Regions from separate parts of the Acetomicrobium sp. genome, predicted to be linked through region 2. Evidence: riboswitches for the same ligand, from Rfam matches in the RefSeq annotation. Region 2 holds a riboswitch; each other region holds the start of a gene.

Region 1 (5,055 bases), on a different contig from region 2:
CAAAAAAGGGTCCCGGGGTGTTACTTCTGGTTGGGTGTGGGCAACCCCGATATCGATGCTGTACATCCGTGGCACAGTCCGCATTTTAAGGCAGATGAAGAATCCCTTCCGCTAGGGGCAGCACTTTTAGCTTTAACTGCCCTGATCGCTTGCGGATCTAACGAAAGCTGTAATACAAAATAACTACATTGACATAATTGGTATGTCTAAAGCGCGAGAGGAGGCATTAACATGATTGAAGCTATTAAAAATTGGAAGCTTCATATCTTAGTTTTAATTTTCGTCATTATAGCTGAATGGATTGGCGCCTTTTCCTTTCCCATCGGACCAGGCACGGTGGTTTTGCTGCCGATGCTTTATGCACTTATAATGGGAATTCTTTCGGGGCCCAAATTTTTGAGGCTCGCCAGCCAAAAGGACATGGTCGATGCCGGCAGTTTAGTAGGAGTTACTTTAATGCTATTGATGGCAAAGTACGGAACGACGGTAGGACCAAACATTCCAATGATATTAAGAACGAGTCCTGCATTGATATTGCAGGAATTTGGCAATCTCGGTACGGTCATCATCGGTGTACCCGTGGCGGTGTACTTAGGGCTCAAGCGAGAAACCATAGGCGCAGCTCATTCGATCGCAAGAGAACCTAACGTGGCTTTAATAGGCGACATCTATGGTTTGGACACCCCAGAAGGCCGAGGAGTCATGGGTGTTTACATATGTGGTACGGTGTTTGGGACGATTTTTTTCGGTCTCATGGCGACCTTTGCGGCAGCGTTGGGAATTTTTCATCCCCTTGCATTAGCCATGGCTTCCGGAGTGGGAAGCGCAAGCATGATGACCGCTTCTGTTGGCGCTTTAAGCGCAATGTTCCCCGACATGGCCGATAAGATTCAGGCTCTGGGGGCGGCAAGCAACATGCTTACCGGCTTGGATGGCGTTTACATGTCCTTGTGGATGGCCTTGCCGATGACGGAATGGCTGTACAGGAAATTTTACCGCTTAAAATATGGGACTCAGCCGAGCCAAACTGCAGCAGGGGAGGCGTAACTCATGAAGACCATAGAAGTTCTCGCAGTACTTATTATAATTGGCGTCATTACTTTGGTTGGCAACCTGGTTGGAGCAAATATCCCGATGATCGATGCCATCCCCGGTATGATCTTTTTAATCGCCATCAGCATTATTGGGGTAATATGTGCGAAAGTCATTCCGGTTAAAATTCCGGCTGTAGCCTACGTCGTCACAATCGGATGCATAGTAACCATTCCTGGATTTCCGGGTGCGACAATTTTTAATGCCTGGGCGCAAAAAGTTAACTTTTTGGCTCTCACTACACCAATTCTAGCCTATGCAGGTATCTCAATTGGGAAGGACCTTGGCATGCTTAAAAAGACGGGATGGAGGATCTTGATCGTCTCCTGCATAGTTTTCATCGGCACCTACATAGGTTCAACGATCATCGCGCAATTAATCTTGAAGCTCATTGGAGAAATTTAAATACCTACTTTCTCGATTTGAGGGTTAAGAAGACTATTTAATCTTCGTAACATTTTGTAAAAAAGAAGTTAAGGGGCCTTCGTCATTTAAGACGAGGGCCCTAGCTGATAAGACACACTCAATGCATTGATAGTTTCGCTCACGTTTTAGGTGAGGTAACTCATTCAGTTGACATTTGTTTTTGCATTTATTATGATTAATCATGCAAGTAGATGATGTTGTATTCATGTGACCTCCGAGTCAATGGTATCTAAGGGTTATTTGACCTATGAGCATTGACCGATAGGGTCTTTTCGGAAACGAAAAGGCCTCCCGCTTGGAAAGGAGGAGATGGAATTACAACCCCCTTCCCAGGAGGAAGGGGGTTGGTTGTTTAAATTGCCAAGTTTCCTCATAAGTCTTGTTAGTAGTGTAGCTTAATATGTACCTGTTCCTCAAAGCTTGCTAGGGCTTCGGAAAGCATTTTGATGGACGCGACGTTTTGCTCGGACAATATGGTTTTACTTAAAGGAGGTGTTGCAGAAATTTTACTTTAATGGTCTGTAGTTTTATAGGATCGTCAATCATCAAGAATTCTTCTCTGATTTCATGACGAGTGTAGACATGCAAATATGGTGAGAGAGTAAGAGGTGCCGAAATGTTCCATTGGCTCGTATTCGAGATGGACTTTGAAGGCGCCGCGTTATGAAAGAGAAGGAGTGGTAAGAGATGATCCAAAAGCAGTTCTTTGTCAACGGAGTGGAACGCAACATCGTAGTAAATGGAAAGGACACCCTGGCGAAGGTTTTGCGCGAGCAACTGGGTCTGACAGGAACGAAAGTCGGTTGTGGACAAGGACAGTGCGGCGCTTGCTACGTCATATTAAACGACAAACTTGTTCGTTCATGCGCCATTAAGATCAACAAGATCAATGACGGGGACTCCATAACAACCATCGAAGGGATTGGCACACCCCAAAAGTTACACCCCCTCCAAAAGGCTTTTATTAAGCACGGAGTGACTCAATGCGGTTTCTGTGTCCCTGGTTTTATCGTCTCGGCCAAGGTGCTTTTAGACAATAATCCTTCCCCGACTCGGGAAGAAGTAAGAGAATGGTTTCATAAAAACCGCAACGCATGCCGCTGTACAGGTTACATTCCCATCGTCGATGCCGTCATGGACGCGGCCAAAGTCCTAAGAGGAGAGATGGATGAGTCGGAGCTGGATTTCAAAATGCCCGAAGACGGTAGGATTTGGGGCACTACCTATCCGAGGCCCACTTCGGTAGCCAAGGCGACAGGAATGCTAGATTATGGCGCCGACCTGGGTCTAAAGATGCCCGAAGGCACACTCCAACTGGCGCTCGTCCAGGCACCGGTGAGCCACGCAAATATCAAAAACATCGATATCTCAGAGGCCGAAAAGATGCCTGGCGTTTACAAGGTGGTCACGCACAAGGATATCAAAGGTAAAAATCGCATAACCGGATTAATCACCTTCCCGACCAACTTAGGAGATGGTTGGGATCGGCCGATACTTTGTGATGAGAAGGTCTTCCAGTTCGGCGATGCCATTGCCATAGTCTGCGCTGATACCTATGAAAACGCTTGTGCCGCTGCCGAGAAGGTCAAGGTTGATCTCGAAGTACTGCCTGCCTACATGAGCGCCCCGGCAGCCATGGCAGAAGATGCGCTGGAGATCCATCCCGGAACGCCAAACGTTTACTATATCCAAAACCTTGAGAAGGGCGAACCTACAGCCCCAATCTTTGAAAAGGCCCCTTACGTTGTGGAAGACGATTTCTACGTGCAAAGACAACCTCACATGACTATAGAACCGGACGTTGGTTTTGCCTACATTGATGACAACGGCGTCCTAAAGATTCATTCCAAGACCATCGGCGCACATCTGCATTTACTAATGATTGCTCCGGGTCTTGGCGTTAGAGCCCGATAAAATTGCGCTCGTGTCAAATCCCATGGGCGGCACCTTTGGATACAAGTTCTGCCCGACCATGGAAGGGATTGGTTGGAGCAGCGGCCCTGGCGACGGGCAAGCCCTGTTTCCTCAGGTACAATTACTTCCAGCACATGACCTACACGGGGAAGCGATCTCCCTTTTTTGTGAACATCAAATTTGCTGCAGACAAAGACGGCAAAATCCTTGCCATGGAGACTGACTATGCTCGTAGATCACGGACCTTACTCGGAGTTCGGGGATTTGCTTACGCTCAGAGGCGCACAGTTCATGGGAGCCGGTTACAACATCCCTAACATTAGGGGCATAGGACGAACGGTCTGCACCAACCACGTCTGGGGTTCTCCCTTTAGGGCTTACGGCTCTCCGCAATCACTTTACTCTTCCGAGCTGCTCATTGACGAGCTGGCTGAGAAGATCGGCATGGATCCCTGGGAGATACGCTACAAAAATTGCTATCGTCCAGGCTCGACAAACCCGAGCGGCCAGGAACCTGAAGTCTTCAGCTATCCTGAGATGCTTGAAGCCATCAAGCCAAGGTACGAGGAGGCAAAAGAAAGGGCTAAGAGGGAATCCACCGATAAGATCAAGAAGGGTGTTGGCCTTTCAATGGCCGTTTACGGCTGCGGGATTGACGGTCCGGATAGTTCCGAGGTATGGGTAGTCCTGAATCCCGACGATACCGTCACCAGTCGTAGCCGCCTGGGAGGACCACGGCCAAGGTGCCGACATGGGCATGGTAGGGACCGCACATGAAGCGCTGCGTCCAATGGGCATCACGCCTGACAGAATACGCTTCACCTGGCCCGATACGTCTAAAACCCCCAACTCGGGACCTTCCGGCGGATCACGCCAGCAGGTGTTGACCGGCAGCGCCATCAAAATCGCCTGTTCCGAAATGCTCAAGTCTCTACAGAAAGCCCGATGGGACATACATGAACTACGCCGAAGCCGTCAGTGCCGGCAAACCGCTGAAGTACATTGGCCAATATACCGTTCCAGGCGTGCCCTGCGACGAAAAAGGACAGGGAAGGCCCTTCGTAGTTTATATGTATGGAGTCTTTCTTGCCGAGGTTTCAGTTAATACCGAAACAGGCAAGGTTGCCGTAGACAAGATGACCCTGATGGCTGATATAGGAAAAGTCAATAACCGCCTCGTGACCGACGGCCAGTTGTACGGAGGCATAGCTCAGGGGATCGGCCTTGCACTTTCGGAGGATTTCGAGGACATCGAGAAACACTCCTCTCTCGTCGGAGGAGGATTCCCCTACATCAAGGATATCCCCGACAACATAGAAATAGTTTACTTCGAAAACTATCCCCGCGAGTTTGGTCCCTTTGGCGCTGCTGGAGTAGGAGAGCTGCCCCTTTCCAGCCCGCACGCCGCCATTGGAAACGCGATTTACCATGCCTGTGGGGTGAGGGTTCACCGTCTGCCCGCTACGCCCGAAAAGATACTTGCCGGCCTCAGAGGAGAACGCGTCTAGGTAAAATGCCCAATAAGCGCCTGCCCTTGACTGTTTAAAGTCAGGGCGGGCGTATAAAAAGATAACTGACATGATACTTGCTTTTATCGAATTCCCCGAAAGCGCACAATTTCAG
Region 2 (5,055 bases):
CAGGGATCCCCAGGTTGAACGTCTTTATTTGCAGCTTTCATGTCTATCAAGGCACGGCGTTCTTCAATATATTTGGGATTTAAATACCCTTTATACGGGATATCCACGAAGTCACTGTCCGCCAAATATTCGCCACGATCCGCATAGGCCAAATGCATGGTCTCTATCATGAGATGCATGGTATCAGCTCTGTATGGACCCATTGACTTTAAATCGAAGCCTTCCAATATTTTGAGCATCTGCAGGAGCGTAAGCCCTCCAGAGCTGGGTGGGCACATGGTCACGATCTCATAACCGCGATAAGTGCCTCGCACGGGCTCCCGCAAAGCTACCTCGTAGCCAGCCAGATCTTCCATCGTCATTCGCCCATGACGTGACCGCACTGTTTCGACGACTGCTTTCCCGATTTCACCGGCATGCTCTGCTATCTTTTTTTCATCGAATTTTGCCTTGATCGCCCCTTTAATTTCGTCTGTATCTTTGAGGCCCTTTAACGCCAATAGATCACCAGATCCGTCCGGGATCTTGCCGTAGAAAACCGCCGGACCGTAATCCCTTATGAGCTTAAATGTCTTCGCCAGGTCAGGCTGGAGTAAAAAAGTCCCCTCAGGCAAAGGTTCTCCCTTGGGCGCGAACACTTTTTTGGCTGCATCGTTAAACTTTTTCATTTCCTCTTTTATGCTTTCTGCCAAAGGACGATTGATCTTGTGACCATTTTCAGCTAGCTCGATTGCAGGTTCGATCAGATCTGCCCAAGGCAACGTGCCGTAAAGTTCGTACGCTTTATAAAGGCCCATCAAAGTGCCCGGCACACCCACGGAATTACCGGAACGTACGGCATCCGCAAATTCCATGGGGGTGCCATCTTCTTTTAGGAACATATCTGGCGTTGCAGCGGAAGGCGCCTTTTCCCTTGAGTCGATGATGAGGACTTTATTCTCATCGGCAAGGTAGATCATCATAAAACCTCCGCCCCCAATGCCGCTCATCATAGGTTCCACTACGTTTAGGGCAAATTGAACCGCTATAGCAGCATCCACGGCATTGCCGCCCTTTGCCAATATTTGAGCTCCCACTTGAGAAGACAGGGGATGGGCCGTTGAGACCATCGCGCTATAGGGTGATGGCGCTCCTACCGGAACCCCCGGCGATGCTGCCAAAGCAAAGGTAGAAATAGACATGCAAAACAACAACACTAAACATACCCCAAACCCAATTTTCCAACTCTTCATTTTCCTCTCCTCCTTTGCCTTACATCTCTTTCAAAGCCCAAGTTCGTCAAGTTTTTGTCGTGTAGGTATCCCTTGCGAATCCCACCCCTTGGCCTCGTAAATGAGGTCGAGCAACCTATCCTGGTTTACAACACACCCCTTGGCAGGACCGTCCGGTGCAGGCTCTTTGCTGAATCGTTCAGGTAAATAATCGTCTTTTCTGGTGAAGCCCTCTCTCACATTAAATAACCGTTCCTGGTTAAGGACTCGTTCGCTGATCTTAAAAAGATCTTTATATGAGCATTCCATTCCCGTAGCACTGCTAAAAAGCTCTGCCCAAGTCTCTGCTTTTATAGCAAGAGTTATGCTCGTAAACAAACATACACCCAGCAAGTTGGTCGCCATGAAATATTCTTCTAAAGGCTTGACCCATGCCTTATTCTCCTCGCTAAGGGGATCAACGTGCTCAAATACACCCACCTCTTCTTCCAAATAGCCAAAGGCATCGATTATTGCGCCGTAGGGCCTTAAGTGATCCGCTCCACGGGGCGAAATCATGTGCGATAAGGCTTCGCCCTTGCTGGCCCTGACTCCGTCAGCAGCCATTTCAAGGCCCTTCACGTGCATGACGTATTTCTCTGCATCCCCTCCGATTTCTTTCGCTGCTCGGAGAGACCCTTCCCCCAAAAGTGTTGCAAATGCCCCTTTTCGCAATGCAATACGTTCCACGAGCTCCACTATGGCGTCTCCGTTTCCCCAGGTAAGCTCTAAGCCTTCGGTGGTCGTAGCGTCAATTATGCCCTTTTCGTACCATTCCATCGCTGTAGCGATCACTTGGCCAGCAGATATGACGTCAAGCCCAGCGTCGTTAGAAATGTAATTCGCAACAGTGATGGAATAAAGATCAGTGTTGCCCAATTTTTGCCCGAAAGCCGCAACGGTTTCATATTCCGGGCCTGTACCAGAAAGTCCTTTGTACTTCCCTTCAGGAATCCTCGTCCTGCGCACGCAACCTATGGGACAGTTGTAACAACGGTCCTGTTTTACCTCTAACTTTCTGTGATAAGCTTCATATCCGATCTCTTTGTCGAAATCTGTTGTAGTGCGTTGCCAATTATATGCTGGCACCAGGCCAAGCGCGTTCATTGAATCGAAAAAAGATGGAGTCCCGTATTTCATTAATTCATCTCTTACAAAGGCTTCGGCAAAAAGTTCTTGGATGGCCTTCTTGACTGCTGCATCGAACCTTTCGGGGTCATGAACAGGAAGGCGATCGGCTGAACCGTAAACGGCAACGGCCTTTAGGTTTTTGGACCCCATCACGGCGCCACCGCCTCCACGACCTGCAGCATGATCATTCCCCATCATAACTGCAGCGTATCGGACAAGCCTTTCGCCGCTAGCTCCGATACAGGCAACCTCCGCTTTGGGATTTCCGGTCTCCTTTCTTATGGCCTCCTCGGTATGACCGGTGCTTTTACCCCAGAGTTTTTCCGCGCAGTGAAAGGTCACTTCGTCATCATTGATGAAAATGTAGGTTGGCGATTCGGCGCGCCCGTGTATCACGAGCATATCGTAACCTGCCCTTTTAAGCTGCGGCGCCCATGCTCCGCCCGCATTGGCTGCCCCGATCGTCCCAGTCAAAGGCGACTTGAACATCACTACCGTTCTCCCGCAAGAAGGCGCCTTGGTATCGGTAAGAGGACCACAAATAAACAGAAGCTTGTTATCTTCACTTAAAGGATCTACGTTTTCTGGAAGGTTCAAGGAAAGGTATTTAGCTCCAAATCCCTCTCCGCCTATGTAGTTTAAAACCCATTCATCCGGAATTTGCTCGACCCAGTACTTCTTTTCGGTAAGATTCACATTTAAGATCTTCCCATTGTAGCAGTTATACACTTTACTCCCCCTCCTCGGATAGGCACACTCATTTGTTTTCCTTTCCAAAGATGGGAGGCATAACCGTTTCCCGCTATGCCCTATCGGCTGGCAGCCATCTCCTTGACTTGCGAGGAAGGCCGACAACTCGGAAAACATGGTACATAACGTACCGTCTTAGACTACCGCACCAACTCCTTCAATAAGTCATAGTCTGGATCTTCTGTCTGCTTTCCAGGTAACGTCCTCTCAGTCTTTTGACTCACCTCCTAACCCACAAAAACTTGCCTTATGTTTTTATAGTTAATTTACGTATTAATTATAACTCTGAACAGCACTTCAATCACATTTTTTCGTAAAGGCTATTTTAAGCATTGTAAGAACATTAGTTAGTCTAACTCCAGGGAAAGTCCTTGGTGTGGCACAATCACCCTGGTCAGCCCATCAAAGCGACGGAAAAACTCAGTATTTTCTGTATGCACAGGAACAAGAACCTCGGGTTGCAGCGTTTCCACCAATTCTTCTATCCCTGGGCCGTGGATGTGGCCACTGGCATGAAACCCCGACTTCTCTCTGTCCTTGCCCAAAGCGCCGTACAGTTTGAAACCAAAGAATTTTATCCAGTTACATACCTTTTCGTGATCAAGTAGCATCTCTTCATTGAAAGCCTCACTAGAGGAGTAGATGTAAGTCCCGCATTTTGGTTCGATATCCAGCAAGGCGTGGAAGTCGTAGTAGGAGAAACACAGAATTAAGCTTCCCTGCTCAGCTTTAACCCTTCCTGCATCCATCAACCTTTCGGGGGCGCGCTCCCTAAACATGGCAAGCAACTCTTCCTCCCACTTTTGGCGCACAGCCTTGGGACGAGCATATAGGGCTATTCTGTCATCTTTGTAGGGGTCAGGAACAGAGAGTTCATCCGCCGCACGCAGGGCTTCGAGCAAATATACATCCTTTGGGGTGAGAACCAGCAATCTGTCAGTCTCCCTGGCTATTTCCAGAAACGACAGCAGCCGCTCGACATTCCTGGGGCCGAAGTCAGCCACCACCAGGCCGTTGGTCTCCTTTACAACCTGAAAACAGTTGGCGGCCACTTGTTCCTCCGTTACTGGTCTCTCAACCATGGGGTGCGTTCCCTCGCAGATGAGCGCCCTGGGTTTGAGCTTGGCAGCTTCATTAATAAAGCGCTCGCTCAGACACCCTCGTTTACCATGGAGCCTGATATCTCCAGTATATACCACCCAACCCGCCGAAGTTTTCACAGCAAAAGCCCCTGCGCCAGGTATGGAGTGATCGACGGGCCAGAAGCGCACCTCAAGGTTTGCTATCTCAGCAACGTCCCCGCATCCCTCTAACTGCCGGCAGTCCAACTCCCGAGAAGTTCTGCAACGTTCCCAAAATTTATGCGCAGCGGGGGGTATGATATCCTTACCGAAGACATGATAGGGACGCTGATAGTACGGTACCTTCTTGTAGTGGGTCGTTTTCAGCAAGTCATCCTTTAATTCCCGCGGAGCCGTATAACATATTTCCTGTAATCTGGCTCCCCCACCTGTATCCTGCAGGGCCTTGCAAACAACTGCACTAGTGATGCTAGTAAATATCGGAATGTCCTCCCTGAGATAGGAAAGATACCCGCAGTGATCAAAATGGGCATGGGAAAGGAGAACTCCCTGTGCTTCTATCTCTTTGAACAGCGGATGGCCGGAGAATCTTTCCCATACGCCGGGATACTCTAGGTCGGAACGATAAATGCCCATAAGCGGGGGCAGCATGCCAAAGACCAGTAGATCCATGAATCCAAAGGTGCTTCGGGGCTGGAGGAATTCGTCAAAGTACATTCCTTCGGCCTTAAAGTTGGTGCCAAAATCCATGAAAAGGCCCACTCCGCTGTCTTCCAGCAGTATCTTATTGCCACCAATGCAATTCGTCCCATCGTAAAAGGTCATTTTAAGTGACAAAATCA
Region 3 (5,055 bases), on a different contig from region 2:
CCCGAGGGTCAAGATGGCTTATTTGGGGAAACTTAAGACCTGAAAATAAAAATGGTGGGCGACGCAGGTTTCGAACCTGCGACCTCTTCCGTGTGAGGGAAGCGCTCTCCCGCTGAGCTAGTCGCCCACTGTTGTTTCGATTATAAAGCACACCCCTTTATTCTGCAAGAGGAACTTTTAGCGCAGAACACCTTCTTGCAGAAGCATCTGGGCCTAGATGGAATGTTATTATCCTGCCTTTACATAAAAGTTACGGTATAATCGCTAAAGGCTTCTACTTTGTTTCCTTGACACAGGGTATAAACATATGTTAAAAAAGCTACATCATATCTAAATTTTGGTTTGGTTTTTTGAACTTTGATAGCATTAGAAAGGGTGGTTAAAGATGCGAAGGTTAGTCGTGCCGCATACTTACGTGCTTTTATTTCTGATCGTTATAGTGGTAGCTATTGGGACTTACGTTGTGCCAGCAGGAGTGTTTGACAGATTTAAAGATGAGGCTACGGGGCGAACGCTCGTGGACCCACAAAGCTTTCATTACGTCGAGCCCACGCCGGTCGGGTTTTGGGACGTCTTTGCCTCCGTCCCAAAGGGGATGATTGAGGCGGCGGAAGTCATCTTTTTTATCTTTGTCGTGGGCGGAGCCTTCACGATAATTCAGGCGACAGGAGCCATTGATGCGGGGATATCAAAGATCGTGTTGATGTTAAAGGGAAGAGAAAAATTGCTTATTCCTGTAACGATGTTCGTCTTTTCCCTCGGGGGATTGTCCTTTGGTATGTCTGAGGAAACCATCGTCTTTATCCCCATGGGCGTGGCTTTAGCCACTGCCGTCGGCTTTGATCCCCTCGTTGGAACAGCCATCATCTCTACGGGTGCTGCCGTCGGATTTGCGGGCGGCATCCTAAATCCTTTTACAGTGGGCGTGGCTCAAAGCATTTCCGAGTTGCCACTTTTCTCCGGGATCTGGCTTAGAATCGTTGGATTTGCAGTGCTATTCATTGTGGCTTGCTACTACGTGATGCGATATGCCTCCAAGGTTAAAGAAAATCCTAAAGAAAGCATCGTTTACGATCTATTTAAAGAAGAGGAAATATCGGGACAAAGGTTAAACGAGGAATCGAAGCTCACCACGATTCACAAGCTTGTACTGCTGGTGCTCCTATTGTTCTTTGCCTATATGATATACGGGGTTATGGCGAAAGGTTATTACATCATGGAATTGGCAACAATATTTTTAGCTATGGGCATCATATGCGGTTTAATAGGAGGGCTTAATCCTAACGCCGTAGCAAGGGCATTTGTCGAAGGTTCCCAGAGCATAGCCTTTGGAGCGTTGGTGGTGGGAGTTGCAAGGGCCATACTAGTTGTCATGACCGAGGGTCAGATAATCGATACAGTCATTTATTTCCTGGCCAACTGGGTTTCTCGCTTGCCTGGCGCGCTGTCCGCTGCCGGTATGTTTTGGGTCCATACGATTATTAATTTCTTCATACCTTCAGGAAGCGGGCAGGCGATGGCCACAATGCCGATCATGGCTCCCATTGCTGATTTGATAGGAGTTACGCGGCAGACCGCGGTGCTGGCTTACCAATACGGTGACGGATTTACTAACCAGATCATTCCAACTTCAGGTGTGCTGATGGCCACTCTCGGCATGGCCAAGATCCCTTACGAAAGATGGTTTAAATTCATATGGCCTCTTATGGTGTTTTGGCACGTGATCGGGACAATCGTGGTAATTGTAGCTCACATCGTGGGATACGGACCATTTTAATTTTCCTTGGCAAAATTATTCTTCTCTGAATTATGAATACAAGGAGCCCCTCAGGACATAAAAAGTTCGGAGGGGCTCCTATGCTGTTCTTTTAAAGCTCCTGCCACGTTTTTTAGCGATCAAGACATGCTTAGGTGAGCGGACGTGCGCAGAGCCTCCCTTCTTGTTGACATTTAATCACTTTACTTGATATTATCAATAACAGCGATGAGTTCTTTTTTGATAAAGTAAAGATTAAATAAAATCCGTGTTCATAAAATGAGAGCCTCCGAGTCGAAGTCTCTAAGGGCGTTTGGCCTATGAGCATCGACCGATAGGGTCTTTTCGGAAACGGAAAGGCCTCCCGCTTGGAAAGGAGGAAAAGGAATATTATTGTACCCCTTCCCGGCGGGAAGGGGTTTTCTCATTTTAAAGACAAAGCAGCACTAATAGACCTTTAATAAAGGAGGGATGCTCTTGAAATAGATTAACTACTGAGCAACTGCTGGCACTGGCAAGGCCCTGAATAAAACCGGGGAAAAACTGCAACATAGGTTTTTACCGGTTCATGCTCTAAGCCCTTAGTATGCAGTTAAGCATGGCAAATATGCTTGGAGCCGGCCTATGAGTGGTTGAAGCTGAGAGCACTAAGGTTTGAACACTTTAATGAGAGGTGAGCGATGGTGTCCAATGCTGTATTTAAGATAGAAAAACCCAAGAATGAACCCGTGTTGTCCTATGCGCCGGGTACAAAGGAAAGAGAAGAACTAAAAGCTCGTTTGGTTGAGCTCAGAACCCAGGAGATTGAGATACCCCTTATAATCGGTGGCAAGGAAGTGCGCACCGGAAAGTTGGGTATGTGCATAATTCCCCATAACAAAGAAGTGGTGATTGGAAGGTACCATATGGCAGGGGAGAAGGAAGTAAATGATGCTATCGAGGCAGCTCTTGCCGCACGGCACGATTGGGAGTCAATGCCATGGGAGCATAGGGCTTCTATTTTCCTAAAGGCAGCCGAGATGCTCGCCGGAACGTGTCGGTGCACGATTAACGCGGCTACAATGCTTTGTCAGAGCAAGACGGCATATCAAGCTGAGATCGACTCTGCATGCGAGCTTATAGACATGCTGAAGTTTAACGCTTATTTTCTCAATGAAATCTACAAAGAACAGCCCGAGTCTACGAAGGACTCCTGGAACCGAATGGAGTACAGAGCACTTGAAGGGTTTGTCTTTGCTGTAACTCCCTTTAATTTTACCTCCATCGCCGGCAACCTTCCCACCAGCGCTGCTATGGCCGGAAACGTGGTGCTCTGGAAACCCGCCTCCTCCGCCGTGTATTCAGCATATCACGTGATGACTATCCTTCGAAAAGCGGGCCTTCCAGATGGAGTTATAAACTTTATTCCAGGCCCCGGAAATGTACTAGGAAGCATCGCCCTTTTAAATCCATGGCTCGCGGGTGTACACTTCACGGGTTCTACGGCGACGTTCCAGTCCATGTGGCAAACTGTGGGACAAAACTTGCCAAATTACAGGACCTATCCTAGGCTCGTAGGTGAGACAGGCGGAAAGGACTTTGTCTTCGTTCACCCCTCTGCGGATCTTGAGCCATTGGTTACAGCTTTGGTCAGGGGGGCCTTTGAATTCCAGGGGCAGAAATGTTCTGCGGCATCGCGCGCTTATGTCCCTGAGAGCATGTGGCCCGCGTTGAAGAAAAGGCTCGTTGAAGAGATAAGCACGACAAAGATGGGTGACATAGAAGACTTCACAAATTTCATGGGCGCCGTAATCGATGCTCAGGCATTTCGGTCAATAAAAGGGTATATCGACTACGCCAAGGAGTCTCCGGAAGCCGAGATAATCTGCGGCGGGAACGCCGACGACAGCGTTGGCTTTTTCATCGAACCCACCGTAATAGTAACGACCAACCCTCGCTTCAAGACCATGGAAGAAGAGATATTTGGTCCGGTTTTAACAATATATATCTACAAAGATGAGGAAATTGAGGAAGCTTTGGATCTTTGCGATTCAACTTCAATCTATGGACTCACAGGTGCAGTTTTTGCTCAGGACAGAGAAGCCATAGTCAAGATCGAAAAGCGCCTGACCCATGCCGCCGGTAATTTCTACATTAACGATAAGCCCACTGGCGCAGTAATCGCTCAGCAGCCCTTCGGAGGAGCAAGAGCCTCAGGTACCAATGACAAGGCAGGCTCCAAAATCAACATGATGCGCTGGGTAAGCCCGAGAGCCATCAAAGAACACCTCAATCCGCCAGTAGGGTACAGATACCCATTCATGGACGAAAAATAAAGGTTAAGACAAAATGAAGAAAATAACTACCGGCAGCATGCACTTTTGCTAAACGCTGCCGGTAGTTATTTTGACAACTACACAATTTTGTGTTAAAAATTTAAGAGGTTATTCAGAAGATAGAATCAGATAAAACTGAGATGGGAGGCTGGCAAAATGCTAGGTTTTATTGGCGGAGGAGCCATGGCCGAGGCCTTACTTAGAGGTATTTTGGCCAAGGGCTTAGTTCAACCGGATAAGGTGTGGGTATCAGATATCGATGCTAATCGGCTTTCATACCTCAAGGAGTCATTGGGGGTACAAACGACTGCCAGCAATACTGAGATACTGGAAAAATCCCGAATAATTTTCCTAGCAGTAAAGCCCCAGGTGGCGCCTGTCATTCTATCCGAACTAAAGGGTCTCTGGGAGGATAAACACTTGGTAGTTTCCATCATGGCCGGTGTACCTCTTTCTTATTTAAACAAGTACACAGGGCCGGCACGATTGATAAGAGTTATGCCCAATACACCTTGCCTGGTTCAGGCCGGGGCTGCGGCCATAGCGATGGGACCGAATGCAAAAGAATCCGATGTAGACGAAGTTAAAGCTCTGTTGTCCGCTGTCGCGAAGGTCGTCGTTTTGGATGAAAGCTTGTTGGATGCCGTGACAGGGCTCAGCGGTTCTGCACCAGCTTATGTATATATCTTTATTGAAGCACTTGCCGATGGTGGCGTCATGGCCGGTTTGCCGCGCCCGGTAGCTATGACTCTGGCAGCACAGACAGTATTTGGCGCCGCTAAAATGGTAATTGAAACGGGAGAACACCCGGGCAGTCTCAAGGACAGGGTGACCTCTCCAGCCGGTACCACCATTGCCGGCGTAGCTGCACTGGAAGATGGCGGTTTCCGAGGATTGGTGATAAGAGCAGTGGCAGATGCCGCTGAGCGATCAGCTGAGCTGGGACGAGAGAGGGATTAAAAACAAACCCCTCCTAGCCAAAGG

What was found. A riboswitch is a leader RNA that binds a small molecule or an ion and turns the genes downstream of it on or off. The one in region 2 is predicted to bind molybdenum cofactor.
Region 1: another riboswitch for molybdenum cofactor. It lies ahead of AC5SXE_RS05560 (molybdopterin-dependent oxidoreductase); the one in region 2 lies ahead of AC5SXE_RS11160 (aldehyde ferredoxin oxidoreductase family protein).
Region 3: another riboswitch for molybdenum cofactor. It lies ahead of pruA (L-glutamate gamma-semialdehyde dehydrogenase); the one in region 2 lies ahead of AC5SXE_RS11160 (aldehyde ferredoxin oxidoreductase family protein).

What each region holds. Positions count from the first base shown of each region.
Region 1 covers NZ_JBWQOQ010000007.1:258,244-263,298, forward strand. The annotation lists gene AC5SXE_RS05545 (M20 metallopeptidase family protein) at 1-183, shown strand, start outside; gene AC5SXE_RS05550 (DUF3100 domain-containing protein) at 232-1,047, shown strand; gene AC5SXE_RS05555 (hypothetical protein) at 1,051-1,497, shown strand; molybdenum cofactor riboswitch at 1,719-1,840, shown strand; gene AC5SXE_RS05560 (molybdopterin-dependent oxidoreductase) at 2,206-3,432, shown strand; gene AC5SXE_RS05565 (molybdopterin cofactor-binding domain-containing protein) at 3,501-3,749, shown strand; gene AC5SXE_RS05570 (molybdopterin cofactor-binding domain-containing protein) at 3,640-4,209, shown strand; partial or broken gene AC5SXE_RS05575 (molybdopterin cofactor-binding domain-containing protein) at 4,190-4,940, shown strand.
Region 2 covers NZ_JBWQOQ010000008.1:290,530-295,584, reverse strand. The annotation lists gene AC5SXE_RS11165 (gamma-glutamyltransferase family protein) at 1-1,232, opposite strand, end outside; gene AC5SXE_RS11160 (aldehyde ferredoxin oxidoreductase family protein) at 1,263-3,110, opposite strand; molybdenum cofactor riboswitch at 3,132-3,255, opposite strand; gene AC5SXE_RS11155 (MBL fold metallo-hydrolase) at 3,479-5,050, opposite strand.
Region 3 covers NZ_JBWQOQ010000007.1:27,911-32,965, forward strand. The annotation lists gene AC5SXE_RS04160 (ABC transporter ATP-binding protein) at 1-43, shown strand, start outside; tRNA gene AC5SXE_RS04165 (tRNA-Val) at 53-127, opposite strand; gene AC5SXE_RS04170 (YfcC family protein) at 386-1,777, shown strand; molybdenum cofactor riboswitch at 2,032-2,151, shown strand; gene pruA (L-glutamate gamma-semialdehyde dehydrogenase) at 2,437-4,071, shown strand; gene proC (pyrroline-5-carboxylate reductase) at 4,228-5,031, shown strand.